2 linked regions of the Gloeocapsopsis sp. IPPAS B-1203 genome follow. The protein of the gene in region 1 interacts with the protein of each later gene in a pairwise test. Links are inferred from orthologs where the notes say so. Each region holds a gene or a part of one and is shown in the gene's direction. Other genes may lie near its edges.

Region 1 (8,243 bases):
CCTGGTATTGTCGTTCTTCCTCAAGTTTTTTGAGTTCTGTGTAATCAACCCAATGAATACAATCGACTGGACAAGTATCAATTGCTTCCTGGATTAACTCTTCTGAATCTCCGTCTTGACGGACAACACGCGAGCGACCATAGTCTGGTTCAATGTAGAAAGTATTGCGGGCAACGTGAGCGCAGTGCTTGCAACCAATACAAGTGACTTCATCAACGTAGACACCTTTCTGCCGCACTACACCGCCTAACTCAGGTTCTAAACCAGAACGTTCGGGTGCATCGCGAAAGATACCACCTAACTCAGGTTCAAGCTGCGATCGCATTGCTCCAGATTGTGCTGTCTGCTCGATCGGCGGCATAAAATCAGACATTACGCACTCCAGCGCTGTACTAATAGTCGAATTGATCCGTCTTTATTTTGTTGCTGTTCTGCTACTTGGAATCCTAAACGCGAGGTTTCACTTAACACTGTGTGGTAAGCATAACGCTGGGTGATTTTCTTCAGGAAACCTTCAACTGACAAATCTTGCTGCCAATACTGCAAATCGGCAACGAGTTCGTATTCTTTACCGTTCCAACTAAAGCCGACATCGTAACCATTTTCCTGCTCGATGGTGATTTCGGCATTACGAGTTTGACCGCGATATCCTCTTACTGCTCTAGAACCAGATTTCCAACTGATGCCTAAGTCAGTGAGAGCAGCTTGTAGAGATGAAAGATTACGGATTTGTGTTTTGATTTGGCTAAAGTGTGACATTGTATTAGTTGTGAATTGAATCAAGCTGGACTAGTTAGTAAAATTACCACTCGCTAAAACTAGCTTGTGTCGTTGCAACTGTAGACTGGTGTTGTACTGCATTATAAAATTCTGAGCTTGGCTGGTGACTGACGACTTGCCCCAGTTCTGCTTCGATTGCCGCTGTAACTTCGGTACAAGTAGCTCCTACTATACCGGAGACTGTTTCCTGGACGCGACCATCAGGATAAATCACAAACTCTAGCGTTTCCATACTTCTAGCTAATCACCATAGCTTTATTTATAATTTTGCAGCTACACTGTATCGGCTGCTTGTTGCTATTTGTAAGCGTTTATGCCTACTATGTGCTCTCCTCACTATCACTATTGCTAAATAATGTTTCATCTATCGAATTATAGAGAATAAAAAGTTAACAAAATTTAGCAATACATGAAGCCTGACATCAATTATTGTCAGTTTCGCTTAACTAACCTCAGCAGTCAAGTCAGAATTGAGTGGCTAGGGAAGAGTGATTAGTGGCTAGAAAGACTAAATTATGTTCTATTTGCTTGTTTTTCGGGATTATTCATAGCTTTTTTTACTCAAGAACTTGATTTTTTTTATGAGCAGCATCGAAGAAATTTATGATTCTCCGATTTGGCAACCATTTACCCAAATGAAAACCGCGCCAATGCCTTTGAAGGTAGTCAAGGGGAAAGGAGTGATGCTCGAATTGGAAGACGGACGCCAAATTGTGGATTGTATTTCTAGTTGGTGGGTAACAATTCATGGACATGGACATCCTGTACTTGCTGAAGCACTTTACAAACAAGCCCAAGCATTGGAACACGTCATTTTTACAGGTTTTACTCACGAACCAGCCGAACAGTTAGCCAGAAAATTGCTGAAGCATCTGCCAAAATTGCTCACAAGAGTATTTTTTTCAGATAACGGTTCAACAGCGATGGAAGTAGCGCTGAAAATGGCTTGCCAATATTGGTTCAACCAAGGAGAGACTGAACGCACTACGTTTATTAGCTTTGAAGGTGGGTATCACGGTGATACGATAGGAGCAATGTCAATTGCAGGTAGTTCTCCGTGGGAGCAGCCTTTTCGACGCTTGATGTTCTCGACAGAGCTTGTGCCTTTTCCTGCTACGTTTGATGATGATGGCGATGTAGTAATCCGTGAAGCACATACTCTAGATATACTGACACGGCTTCTCCAGCAAAATTCCACGCGCTACGCAGGTATTTTTATCGAGCCACTTGTACAAGGTGCAGGGGGAATGCGAGTATGTCGCCCGCAATTTTTACAAGCATTGGGAAACCTAGCACAGTCTTTTGGCATACTTGTAATTTATGACGAGGTAATGACGGGCTTTGGACGTACTGGAGAATTGTTTGCTTGCTTAAAAGCAGAAACCGCACCGGATATTATTTGTTTATCAAAAGGTTTATCTGGCGGCTGCTTACCTTTAGCTGTCACCGTTGCGACAGAAGACATTTATCGTGTGTTTTACAGTGATGATGTCAGTAAAACGTTTTTTCACGGTCATTCATACACAGGAAATCCGTTAGCCTGTGCTACGGGTGTTGCGTCTTTGGAACTACTGGAAGCAAATCCTCATTTTCGCCATTTAGAACAGCAGCATCGCCACTGTCTAGAAAAATGGTTGAAAGAGCATCCTAAAATAGAGAAAATACGTACTTGCGGAACGATCGCCGCGATGGATATTGTCACCGATGGTCAAAGTGGATATTTTAATGCGATCGCACCAATCCTCAAACAAAGGTTTCTAGCGGAAGGATTTCTCTTACGTCCTCTGGGTAATACGCTCTACTTAATGCCACCTTATTGCATTACCTTAGAGCAACTCGAATCAATTTATCAAGCAATCCGCTGCGTGCTTGATACTATCATATAGCAATGGTCAATCAGAATTATTGCTCCAGTGATGGGTAAGGCAGTGCCTTACCCCTGTTTTAACCATAATTTCTGACCTCTGACCTCCGACCTCTGACCTCTTCTTATGTTGAAATCTTCTGCTCTTAACTGGAACGAACTTGCCGATCGCGCTTTGGCTGGAGAACTACTGACACGCGAAGCCGCACGGGCGGTACTCAATGCACCTGATAGTGTCCTGCTTGAGCAACTTGCTGCTGCCTATCGCGTGCGCTATCATTACTGGGAAAATCGCGTCCGGTTGCATTTTCTCCTTAACGCTCAAAGTGGGCTTTGTCCAGAAGATTGTCACTATTGTTCGCAATCGAAGATTTCTACTGCTGAAATTGAGAAGTATCCCCTCTTAGCTCAAGAAAAAATTCTAGACGCTGCTGCACAGGCAAAGAAATTGCAAGCTGGAACTTTTTGTCTGGTTATTTCGGGGCGTTCTCCCAGTGAGCGAGTGTTTACGCAGGTTCTGGACGCTGTACAAGCGGTTAAAGCAAACTATGATTTAAAAATTTGTGCGTGTCTTGGGTTGTTGAGTCAAGAGCAAACGCTGCGTTTGGCAGAAGTCGGGGTAGATCGCGTCAATCATAATTTGAATACTTCGGATGATTATCACTCGCAAATTTGCACAACACATACGTTTAATGACCGAACTGCTACGCTAGAAAATGTCAAAGCCGCAGGAATCACAACCTGTTCTGGTGGAATTATTGGCATGGGCGAGTCGGATGATGATGTCATCGACTTAGCATTCTCGTTGCGGGAATTGAATGCTACTAGTGTTCCCCTAAATTTCTTGATTCCAATTCCAGGAACGCCGTTTGAGAAGATCAAAGACTTGAACCCGCGCTATTGTCTGCGAGTGTTATGCTTATTTCGCTTTGTGCTTCCTACACAGGAAATTAGAATCGCTGGCGGTAGAGAAGTTCATTTGCGATCGCTGCAACCTTTAGGACTTTATCCAGCAAACTCAATCTTTATTGGTGATTATTTGACAACTCCTGGACAAGCAACACACAGCGATTTAAAAATGATTTGCGATGCTGGATTTGTGATTGAATCTCCTGACGGTTCTCCGATAGAAGTTAGCTCACGCGCTACAGTCGTTTCATCGCCATAGCACGAGATGTGCCTATTATACAGACCAATCGCTTTTTAGCTGCTCTAAGCGATTTTCCAATTGATCTGTTAACTGCTCGACTAGACTAGCATGGCTGAGGGAAGGACAAGCAACTTGAGTAATCCGCAGTAACTGAGTTGCCCACAATGAGCGTTGAGATACCATTTGACATAACGCCAGCCACGGTTCCTGTTGCCAACAATTTTTCCAATATGCGATCGCACTGCGGCGACGCGCAAAGCGAGGATAGGCACTCACTAGAGGCGGAATATAGTAAGGATGATACTCTAACTTTAACGACGAGCACCAGTCATGCCACTTAAATGTGAGGATGCGAGGACTCGTCAATACCGGAATCCACGGGATGCGTAAGGCATCAGCAACAATGGCACCATGCATCGCTTCGGCTAAGAGAACCTCGGTTTGGCTAATTGATGTCAAGACTTTCTTTACTGACCACCGTGGGTCAATATAACCTAAGCCCACTTGAGTGCAAATATCTTGCAATAGAGTACCAGCATAAGTCGCATGATGCACGTGTGGCATAAAAGCGAAGCGGCTTGTTTTTTGACTCGTTGGCTGGAACAAACGTCGAACTAATAAAGCTGCATCCGTAATTGCTAACTCTTCTGCAAGACCGAGTTTTTGCGCAGATAACCTGCCACGAAGGCAATAAATTTGCCATTGATGAGCAACCGCAGTGAATGGATTGCCGTAACCTGCACCAGTACCAAAGATGACAAGCCGTTGAGCTTGTGGTACGCGTTGTGGAAGTAGATGATTCAACAACGTACCGATACCAATAAAGGCAATGGTTGGATCTTCGTCAAAAAAACCTGGCAGTAGCTGGGACCACAGCCACGAATTGAGGTCGTCGCCAAAATTGCTGTTGCCATCACGTCGTTGATAATAATATAGTTTCATTTATGTCGAGTCGCTAAGATTGCGTTTAAGATGTGGCGCGTTCTAGTCTGGAATTGAAGTTTTTGACTCGGCTGAAAAGTTGTCGCTCGTTGCGTTGACAACGGGCTTGCCAAGCAGGAATCGCGACATTAATCAGAAACTGACACCAGTTCTCAGTAATTTGTTCGGGCAGAAACTGTAATGCCGACAGCGCACCGTTGCCGACTAACCTCTGGCGTGCTGTAGCAGATGACTTTAGTCTGATGAGGGTAGCGAGCAACTCACTATAGGAAGACACTTCTAAGTAATTCATATTTGCTTGCCCGATCGCGCGATACGCCGATTCTGCTCCAAGCAGCGCGGGGACTCCAGCAAGCCAAGCATTGTAGAGTTTCGTAGCGGGCTTATAAAGATAGGTTTGCTCAGAGTGAAAACTGCGGATAGCAACAATGGCATCAATGTTGCTGTAGTCATTCCAGCGACAGTCAAGCTGGCGGAAATCGTGCCAGGAGTTGTGATTGATAATTGGTTGCCAGCGTAAACCCAAGGCGGCTAATTGGTATTGCCACGCGGGTGCTTTGAGTTCGGGAGCTAAACTGCACGCATGACCGAAATAAGCAATTGTCTCGAAGCGATCGCCGCGTTCTGGATTACGGGGAATTAACCCAGGTTGGGGCCAGTGGGGTAGATAGTAGCTATGTGGAATTCGGGAATCAGTGGGATTTTGAACCACATGCAGGTGAGCGACAGGGCAGGGTTGTTTGTCAGCTTGAAGACAAATCAGGAGTAATCGGGGTTGCGGCTGGAGCGGACGAAATTGCAACGCTTGGCGATGAAATAGCACAATTCCTTCCTTCGGCGGCGAACTGACCAACTGACAGGGAAAACCAACCGCTTGCAGCCGGAAGTAAGTTTGGAGCGTCCAGGTATAAATGCCCAGCCCATATCCTGCCCAATTCTCCGCAGCAGTTGCGGGCAGAGTGTGAGGAAAGTAGGGTTGGGGTAAGTAGAAATAAATAGGTGGTAGTGTCATAACGTTTCAGAATTAGACAAGAGTAAAGTCCGTCGCGGTTAAGTTGCTCGCCGCCACACCCGTTAGCAGTGCAAGTTGCTCGCTGCCCAAGCGAATCAGGGCATTGTTAGCACCACTAGCGCTAATCGTCAATTGCTCGAAACTCAAACCGCCTGCCAAGCCAATCAAGTCAATGCCATCTTCAAAGTCACGGATAGTGTCGCGCCCTTCGCCTGCTGCCAAGACAAAAGTATCGCTACCTTGACCACCAGAGAAGTCATCGCCAATCAGCGTGTCATTGCCTGCACCACCACGTAACAAATCATCGCCATCATCGCCGTAGAGCGTATCATTACCTTGTTCGCCAAACAGTTGGTCGTCACCCCCCTTGCCACCGAGTTGGTCATTACCGAGTCCACCAAACAGCGTATCGTTGCCACCGACGCTGCCTTGAGGCGAGCGGTTATTCAAGTCGCCGCGTAGCACGTCATTGCCTGCACCACCGAGAAGCGTGTCGTCTCCCAACCCTCCCGCCACGGTGTCGTTGCCATCGAGTCCTGAGAGGCAGTCGCGCGTGTTGCTACCGAGGAGAACGTCGTTACCAGCAGTGCCAAACAACGAGCGAAAGCCAAACACGATGTAGCTCTCTCCCGCCCTAGAGTTGCTGTTGGGGTTAGCATCAACAGCACCAATAATTAGATCGTCAAGTCCATCGCCATCAACATCGCCGGCGGCACTCACCGAGTTACCAGAGAAGTCGCCCGCAGCAACACCATTGAGGACAAAGCCATTGCTACCATTAAGACTTGCTAAGTTGATGCTGGCAGGAAAGCCACTGCCCGAACCAAACACGACGTAGCTCTCTCCCGCGCCAGAGTTGCCGTTGGGGTCAGCAAAGATGGCACCGATAATCAGATCGTCAAAGCCATCGCCGTTGACGTCTCCTGCACCACTGACGGATTCGCCTGAGCTGTCATTTGCAGCAATGCCATTGAGGACAAAGCCATTGCTACCGTCGAGGTTGGCTAAGTCGATACTCGCGGCAAAGCCACTACTTGAGCCAAATACGACGTAGCTCTCTCCGGCGCCAGAGTTGCCGTTGGGGTCAGCACCAGGGGCACCGATAATCACATCATCAAAGCCATCGCCGTTGACGTCTCCTGCACTACTAACGGATTCGCCTGAGCTGTCATTTGCAGCAATGCCATTGAGGACAAAGCCATTGCTGCCATCGAGGTTGGCTAAGTCCACGCTTGCCGCAAAGCCACTACTTGAGCCAAACACGACGTAGCTCTCTCCGGCATCAGCGTTGCCGTTGGGATCAGCATTAGCGGCACCGATAATCACATCGTCAAAGCCATCGCCGTTGACGTCTCCTGCACTACTAACGGATTCGCCTGAGCTGTCATCTTCATCAATACCATTGAGGACAAAGCCATTGCTACCGTCAAGGTTGGCTAAGTCAATGCTGGCTGGAAAGCCACTGCTTGAGCCAAATACGACGTAGCTCTCTCCGGCGCTAGAGTTGCCGTTGGGGTCAGCATAGATGGCACCGATAATCACATCGTCAAAGCCATCGCCGTTGACGTCTCCCGCACTACTAACGGATTCGCCTGAGAAGTCATCTTCATCAATACCATTGAGGACAAAGCCGTTGCTGCCATCAAGACTTGCTAAGTCCACGCTTGCCGCAAAGCCACTACCCGAACCAAACACGACATAGCTCTCTCCCGCGAATGAGTTGCCGTTGGGGTCAGCATTGGGAGCGCCGATAATCACGTCGTCAAAGCCATCGCCGTTGACGTCTCCTGCACTACTGACGGATCTGCCTGATCTGTCATTTACATCAATACCATTGAGAACAAAGCCGTTGCTACCGTCGAGGTTGGCTAAGTCGATGCTGGCAGGAAAGCCACTGCCGGAACCAAACACGACGTAGCTCTCTCCGGCGGTAGAGTTGCCGTTGGAGTCAGCATTAGCGGCACCGATAATCACATCGTCAAAGCCATCGCCGTTGACGTCTCCTGCACTACTGACGGAATAGCCTGAGAAGTCATTTGCCTCAATACCATTGAGGACAAAGCCGTTTCTACCGTTGAGGTTTGCTAATTCAATTGTTGTCACTGCCATGGTTGTTGCTCCTTGTTGTTACTGGATGTTGACTGACAAGGGATATCATTTCGTCAGTTGATTCTTGGCTGACATCTCCAGCTGATTGCCTCATGCAACTGGTGGTAGTGTCATAACGTCTCAAAATTAGACAAGAGTAAAGTCCGTCGCGGTTAAGTTGCTCGCCGCCACACCCGTTAGCAGTGCAAGTTGCTCGCTGCCCAAGCGAATCAGGGCATTGTTAGCACCACTAGCGCTAATCGTCAATTGCTCGAAACTCAAACCGCCTGCCAAGCCAATCAAGTCAATGCCATCTTCAAAGTCACGGATAGTGTCGCGCCCTTCGCCTGCTGCCAAGACAAAAGTATCGCTACCTTGACCACCAGAGAAGTCATCGCCAATCAGCG
Region 2 (5,519 bases), on another replicon or contig:
GCGGGCAGTAAATGTTTCATCTAGCTCTAGTCTGCCCATTTCCGAACGGATTTGCGTTAAAACCAAATTTACCATTGCTGATTGGAGATTTTCTACCTTGTACCAGGCTTTTTCCATATCAACAATGCGCCAGTATACAACTGCATCTACCTCAATCGAAACGTTATCGCGGGTAATACATTTTTGCGGCGGAATGTCTAGCACTTTTTCCCGAATAGTTTCGCGGAAAACAACTTTATCAATAAAGGGGAAAACAAAACTCAACCCTGGTTCAAGCTTTTTATTATAACTACCCAGTCTCTCTACTAAGGCTTCATTACCCTGATTCGTGACTTTTACTGAACCTGCTAAGGCTGAACCTCCAAGTGCTAGTGCAACTAGCAAAAATAGTTCATTCATGTGATTTCCTGTTTATGAGTATTAAGTTACTAAATGTGTAGTACTGAGGCAGTTTTTAAATGGCTTGCAATGAGACAGTAAGTAAGAAGAATGAGTGTAAAATCTGTTCTAACATAGCAAAAGCTCTAATTTCTGCCATTCACTCACCTCTCACCCCTCTTAGTGCAACAAATCTTCCGGCATAACGATTAAAGTTGTACCTTCACGGCGAACCACATAGACTTTTTGAGAAGGCGCGATCTCTAAATATCGATCTTCGCACCGCGCCCGCCATGAATTACCTTCATAGATCACTCTTCCTTCTCTTCCGGCGGGGATTTCAGTTAATGTTTCTGCCACAAAAGCTTCTTGTAGTTGTTTCCGTTTAGGTGACAGTAGGCGACGCGACATTAAAATAAATGCTGTCGATAGTCCTAGCCAGAGCACAGCTTGTATGCTTAACTGAGGAATGACTAGAGATATTACTGCTACAACAAAAGCACTCAGTCCCATCATAAAAGCGACAAACGCCGTTGGTAGCACTAGTTCCATCAAACAAAGAATTGCCCCTGCTATTAACCATAACAGCGTGACGTTTATCGGCATTGTGGTGTTTTAATAGCTAAATGCACAGTAATTTACGAGTTCGCTTGAGCTACAGTTATTTAATGAGCTAGCAACAATGTGACAGCAAACTATAATCATTACTACCAATCTAGCTTAAGCTTTCCTAAATCAGGACTACGTTTAATTGAATTTAAAAGTTTTTTTCAGCAATACGCAGCATTAAACTAAATGAGGTAAAGACTAAAGACTGCTACAAGGCTTATAACTCGTTTCCTCGCCCCGCGCTCCTACTCCCTCGCTCCTCATTTATCGCTTAGAGTGTATAACAAGGGACAATCTTATGCAAAGATAAAGAGGTTGTCTGGAATAAGCAATTGTATTGAATAATAATTTTGCATTGCTTCTTGAGAGGGAAACACTCTAATTACAAGTCTATGAAAGTTGGCGATCGCATCCGCGTTAAAGAATCAGTCATTGTTTACCATCATCCCGAACATCGCGGTGAACCTTTTGATATCAAAGGCTTAGAAGGCGAGATTGTTAGTTTTGCTAACGAATGGCAAGGCAAACCAATCAGTGCTAATCTGCCAATTCAAGTGCAGTTCAGTAAAAAGTTTAAAGCTCACCTGCGCGAAACTGAAATTGAGGATCTATCTTAGTCGGGGATGTTCATCTTAAGGGCGATGGAGATGATTAGCGATCTAACTCCTTGCCCGACGAAACCAACTTAGAATATTCAGTTCATTACGCATTTGCTCTAATTCTTGTCTATGGCGCTCTGCTATGGTATAATACCAGTCACAGTGTTGCTGTAGATCAGTGCGCGATTGTACTTCCCGATAAAATTGGCGTGTTGCTTGGTAAGCGGCAAAAATATCTTGTGTTTCTGGTGGCGGCAGCGGAATAATGTAGTGGAACTGGTTAGCCATGAGTTAAGCAAAAGAAGTCAGTCTCTTGCTGCAATTATAGCGATCGCAACTGAGAGAGATTTGTGCCTAAATGCATAATTTAACCAGAAGTAGCTAATTGTTTTACAACCAACCACGTAAACGATAAACCACTAAACCGACATACTCTTTCAAAGCACGAGTAAACTGATGTAATCGCTCTGCTTCTGGTAACAAGTTTAACAGTGTGGCTTGAGGAGTATTGCTTAAATACTGAAAATCGCTACTTGCTATAAAATCAGTAGGTGCAGGTATTGCAGCAATTTTAAGTTTTTTGAAAATGGCAAGCGATCGCGGCATATGCATTGCTGAAGTGACAAGTAGCACTTGGTTGATTTGACGTGCTTGCAGAATTTTTTTGACATTGACTGCATTTTCGTAAGTATTGAGCGAGTTTGGTTCTTGAATAATTGCTGAATTTGGTACGCCTAACTGCTGCATAATCATTGCCATATCTGCGGATTCAGAAGAACCAGCACCACTCCAATCTATACGCCCACCGCTGAGAATCACGAAAGGGGCTTTTTTTTGGTGATACAACTGCGCAGCATAAAACATGCGATCGCTTTCTTCAGATAAGTCTACTGCAGGGCGTGGAAAAAACGCAGGTTTAGTCGCACCGCCTAAAACGACAATTGCTTCTGCATTGGGTAATTCAGTTGAGGGAATATTTTGAAATTCTAGCGATCGCACCAAAGCACGAGAAGTCCAACCATTACTCGCTAATAACAAAACAACGAGAGCGATTGTTAATGCAGTTGATGCTTGACGTGGTTTTTTCCACAACGTTACTAATGCAAATAAGATTAAAACACACGCCAATCCTAGCGGATAGAAAAATAAAGGTAATAACTTTGATAAATATAAAAACATTCTTATTAGCTGATTGCGTTAGGTTCAGTAACAACAATAAACTCTCAACCTGTAAGTAGCTAAGCAAAAATTGGCTGTAAATCTAAAACAAACCCAGGAAGAACATCTTCACCGGATAAAGTTGGAGGCGAAGCTAAAACTTCAACTTCTTGCCCAGCACGATAAATTTCTACTTGTTGAGTACTAGGATTAATTAACCAACCTAGCTGCAAACCGTTATCTAGATATTCTTGCATTTTGACTTGAGTGTCTGCTAACTCATCTGTTTCTGAAAGCAGTTCAATCACAAAATCTGGACATAAAGGTAGAAACTTCTTTCTTTGCGCTTGAGTCAAACTATTCCATCGCTCCATTTTTACCCAAGAAACATCAGGAGAACGAGTCGCGCCATTCGGTAAGCGAAAGCCTGTCGAGGAGTCAAAAGCTTTTCCTAAGAGATTTTGGCGATTCCACAACCAAAATTGTCCAGCTAACTCAAAGTTGCGATCGCCTGTTTCTCCTCCCGTAGGCGGCATAATAATCAGATCTCCCTTGGTCGTTAATTCTAATTGCAACTCGCGATTAGCAGCGGCGAGTTGTTCAAACTGTTCGTCAGTGAGTCTGAGAACCAAAGGAAGTTGTAAAGTTATGCTCATATCACATCAAATCCTCGGATTAATGCTGTAAAAAAGTGATCGCTTGTTCTACTAAAGTGTAGCTTTGAGCACGTGGCGGTTTGCGTTAGCCTTGCAGTCGCTAAGTTGTCGAGTTTACGGAACTTGAGTATACATTCATTTTGCCAAGTGCTACGTCACGATGAAGCGATCGCGAGTCCGTTGCACCACAATTTTGGTTAAAATTGCACTGAATTGCAACACAAACAAGCTCTCATGTGTCAACTGCTGGGAATGAATTGTAATGTTCCAACAGATATTTGTTTCTCGTTTGAGGGCTTTTCGGCGCGGGGAGGAAGAACCGATGAACATCAAGATGGTTGGGGTATTGCCTTTTTTGAGGGTTTAGGTTGTCGCATGTTTTTAGATGCTAAACCGGCGATCGCATCTCCTGTTGCAGACTTAGTACGACGCTACCCCATTCACTCAACTCATGTCATTGCCCATATCCGCAAAGCAACTCAAGGTGGAATTGCTTTAGTTAATTGTCATCCGTTTCGACGCGAACTGTGGGGACGATATTGGGTATTTGCCCACAATGGCAATCTTATAGATTTTCAGGCACAGACGAATTTTTATCAACCTGTAGGTCAAACGGATAGTGAAACAGCATTTTGCCTGATCTTGGAAACTCTACGCCAAAGTTTTCCTCAAGGTAAGCCTGCGTTAGAACAACTATATCCTGTGTTGCAAGAAGTGACTGCAACCATAGCCACAAAAGGTATATTTAACTATTTACTTTCTGATGGAGAACACTTTTTCACATACTGCTCAACTAAGCTATGCTACATCGTCCGGCAAGCACCATTTGCGGCTGCACATTTAATCGATGAAGATATTACAGTAGACTTTCAAAAGTTAACCACACCAAGCGATCGCGTTGCAGTCATCGCCACAACTCCTTTAACTGACAACGAAGTGTGGATACAAATTCATCCAGGAAAATTACTTGTCTTCCAGGATGGTTTACCTCATAGAGATTTCTGATATTGAGCGATTTTGTCTTGCCACGGGCAATATAACGAGTAGCAACTTTTACTCTACAACAGCCTTGTAATGAGACATGAGCTATCGCGAATTTTTCAAGCACTGTACGGGATTTTACCCGTATCCTTGGCAAGAGCGTTTTGTGAGTTGGAGTGGTCAATCAATTGCTGTTGTTGCTGCACCGACAGGGGCGGGTAAAGAATTTGGGGCAATTATTCCTTGGCTGTACTCTCATAAAATAGGTATTCCCATAACAGCCCGATTGATTTATGCATTACCGACGCGATCGCTAGTCGAACAAGTTTATGAAAATACTTGTCAGGTAGTCACTGCATCTGACTGTTTACCGATTAAAGTGTATTGCCTCAAAGGTGGTTTAGTTGAACATGGTTTTGAACAAGATTTAACTCAGCCTGCAATTTTAATTGGTACACAAGATCAATTATTATCACGTGGTTTAAATAGAGGATTTGGCGTGTCGTGGGGACAACGCCCGCTACATTGTGCAGCCTTAACTAACGATTGTCGTTGGATTTTAGATGAAATTCAACTTACAGGAGTTGCTTATAGCACCCTAGTACAACTTTATAAACACTGGCAGAAGTTGGGAACTTTTGGGCAAACTCAACTATGCTTGATGTCTGCAACCTTTGATGACAGACCATTAGAAAACTTAAAAGTAGAGCGATTTGAGTTAGATACAGCAGATTTGGCTCATCCTATATTAGCTGCAAAAGTTACTCGCCCGAAACCTGTCTTTAGAGCTGTTGTGCAAGAAATGACAGATGTTGCAGCGTTAGTAGAAACAAAACACGTACCAAAAAGTTTATCTCTTGTGGTTGTTAATACAGTAGATCGAGCTAGAGAAATCGGCAGATTACTACCAAATTTATCACCACTCATCATCCACAGTCGATTTTTAGGCATTGACCGCGAGAAGTTACAGCAGAAACTCAAAGCTTATCAAGGAGTCATTGTTGCAACTCAAGTTGTGGAAGCTGGGGTAGATTTAGATGCGGATCTATTAATTACAGAATTATGTCCTTGGTCTTCGTTTGTGCAACGCTGTGGGCGGTGTGGGCGCAAGCGCACAGATAACACAGTAGAGATTCAT

Evidence for each region.
Region 2: the proteins of bioB (region 1) and CSQ79_RS24240 interact in binary tests that used the Escherichia coli proteins (3 or more experiments, as listed by UniProt). The link is inferred for Gloeocapsopsis sp. IPPAS B-1203 from one-to-one orthologs.

What each region holds. Positions count from the first base shown.
Region 1 is NZ_PEIG01000001.1:320,765-329,007, reverse strand. The notes cover bases 2,005-4,791. They hold bioB (biotin synthase BioB), read left to right. Parts: upstream 2,005-2,771; coding sequence 2,772-3,812; downstream 3,813-4,791. Other genes in these bases: CSQ79_RS01500 (hypothetical protein), read right to left, coding at 4,762-4,791; CSQ79_RS01505 (polysaccharide pyruvyl transferase family protein), read right to left, coding at 3,828-4,736; bioA (adenosylmethionine--8-amino-7-oxononanoate transaminase), read left to right, coding at 2,005-2,666. Outside these bases: CSQ79_RS01530 (ferredoxin), read right to left, coding at 1-373; CSQ79_RS01525 (DUF1257 domain-containing protein), read right to left, coding at 373-759; CSQ79_RS01520 (DUF2997 domain-containing protein), read right to left, coding at 803-1,012; more of bioA, read left to right, coding at 1,362-2,004; more of CSQ79_RS01500, read right to left, coding at 4,792-5,748; CSQ79_RS01495 (FG-GAP repeat protein), read right to left, coding at 5,761-7,857; CSQ79_RS01490 (calcium-binding protein), read right to left, coding at 7,984-8,243. UniProt on the Escherichia coli protein: Catalyzes the conversion of dethiobiotin (DTB) to biotin by the insertion of a sulfur atom into dethiobiotin via a radical-based mechanism.
Region 2 is NZ_PEIG01000019.1:66,462-71,980, reverse strand. Bases 2,729-5,519 are described here. They hold CSQ79_RS24240 (class II glutamine amidotransferase), read left to right. Parts: upstream 2,729-3,634; coding sequence 3,635-4,405; downstream 4,406-5,519. Other genes in these bases: cas3 (CRISPR-associated helicase Cas3'), read left to right, coding at 4,482-5,519; CSQ79_RS24245 (Uma2 family endonuclease), read right to left, coding at 2,825-3,400; CSQ79_RS24250 (YdcF family protein), read right to left, coding at 2,729-2,765. Outside these bases: CSQ79_RS24270 (SPFH domain-containing protein), read right to left, coding at 1-399; CSQ79_RS24265 (NfeD family protein), read right to left, coding at 559-984; CSQ79_RS24260 (ferredoxin-thioredoxin reductase variable chain), read left to right, coding at 1,380-1,604; CSQ79_RS24255 (hypothetical protein), read right to left, coding at 1,647-1,874; more of CSQ79_RS24250, read right to left, coding at 1,977-2,728.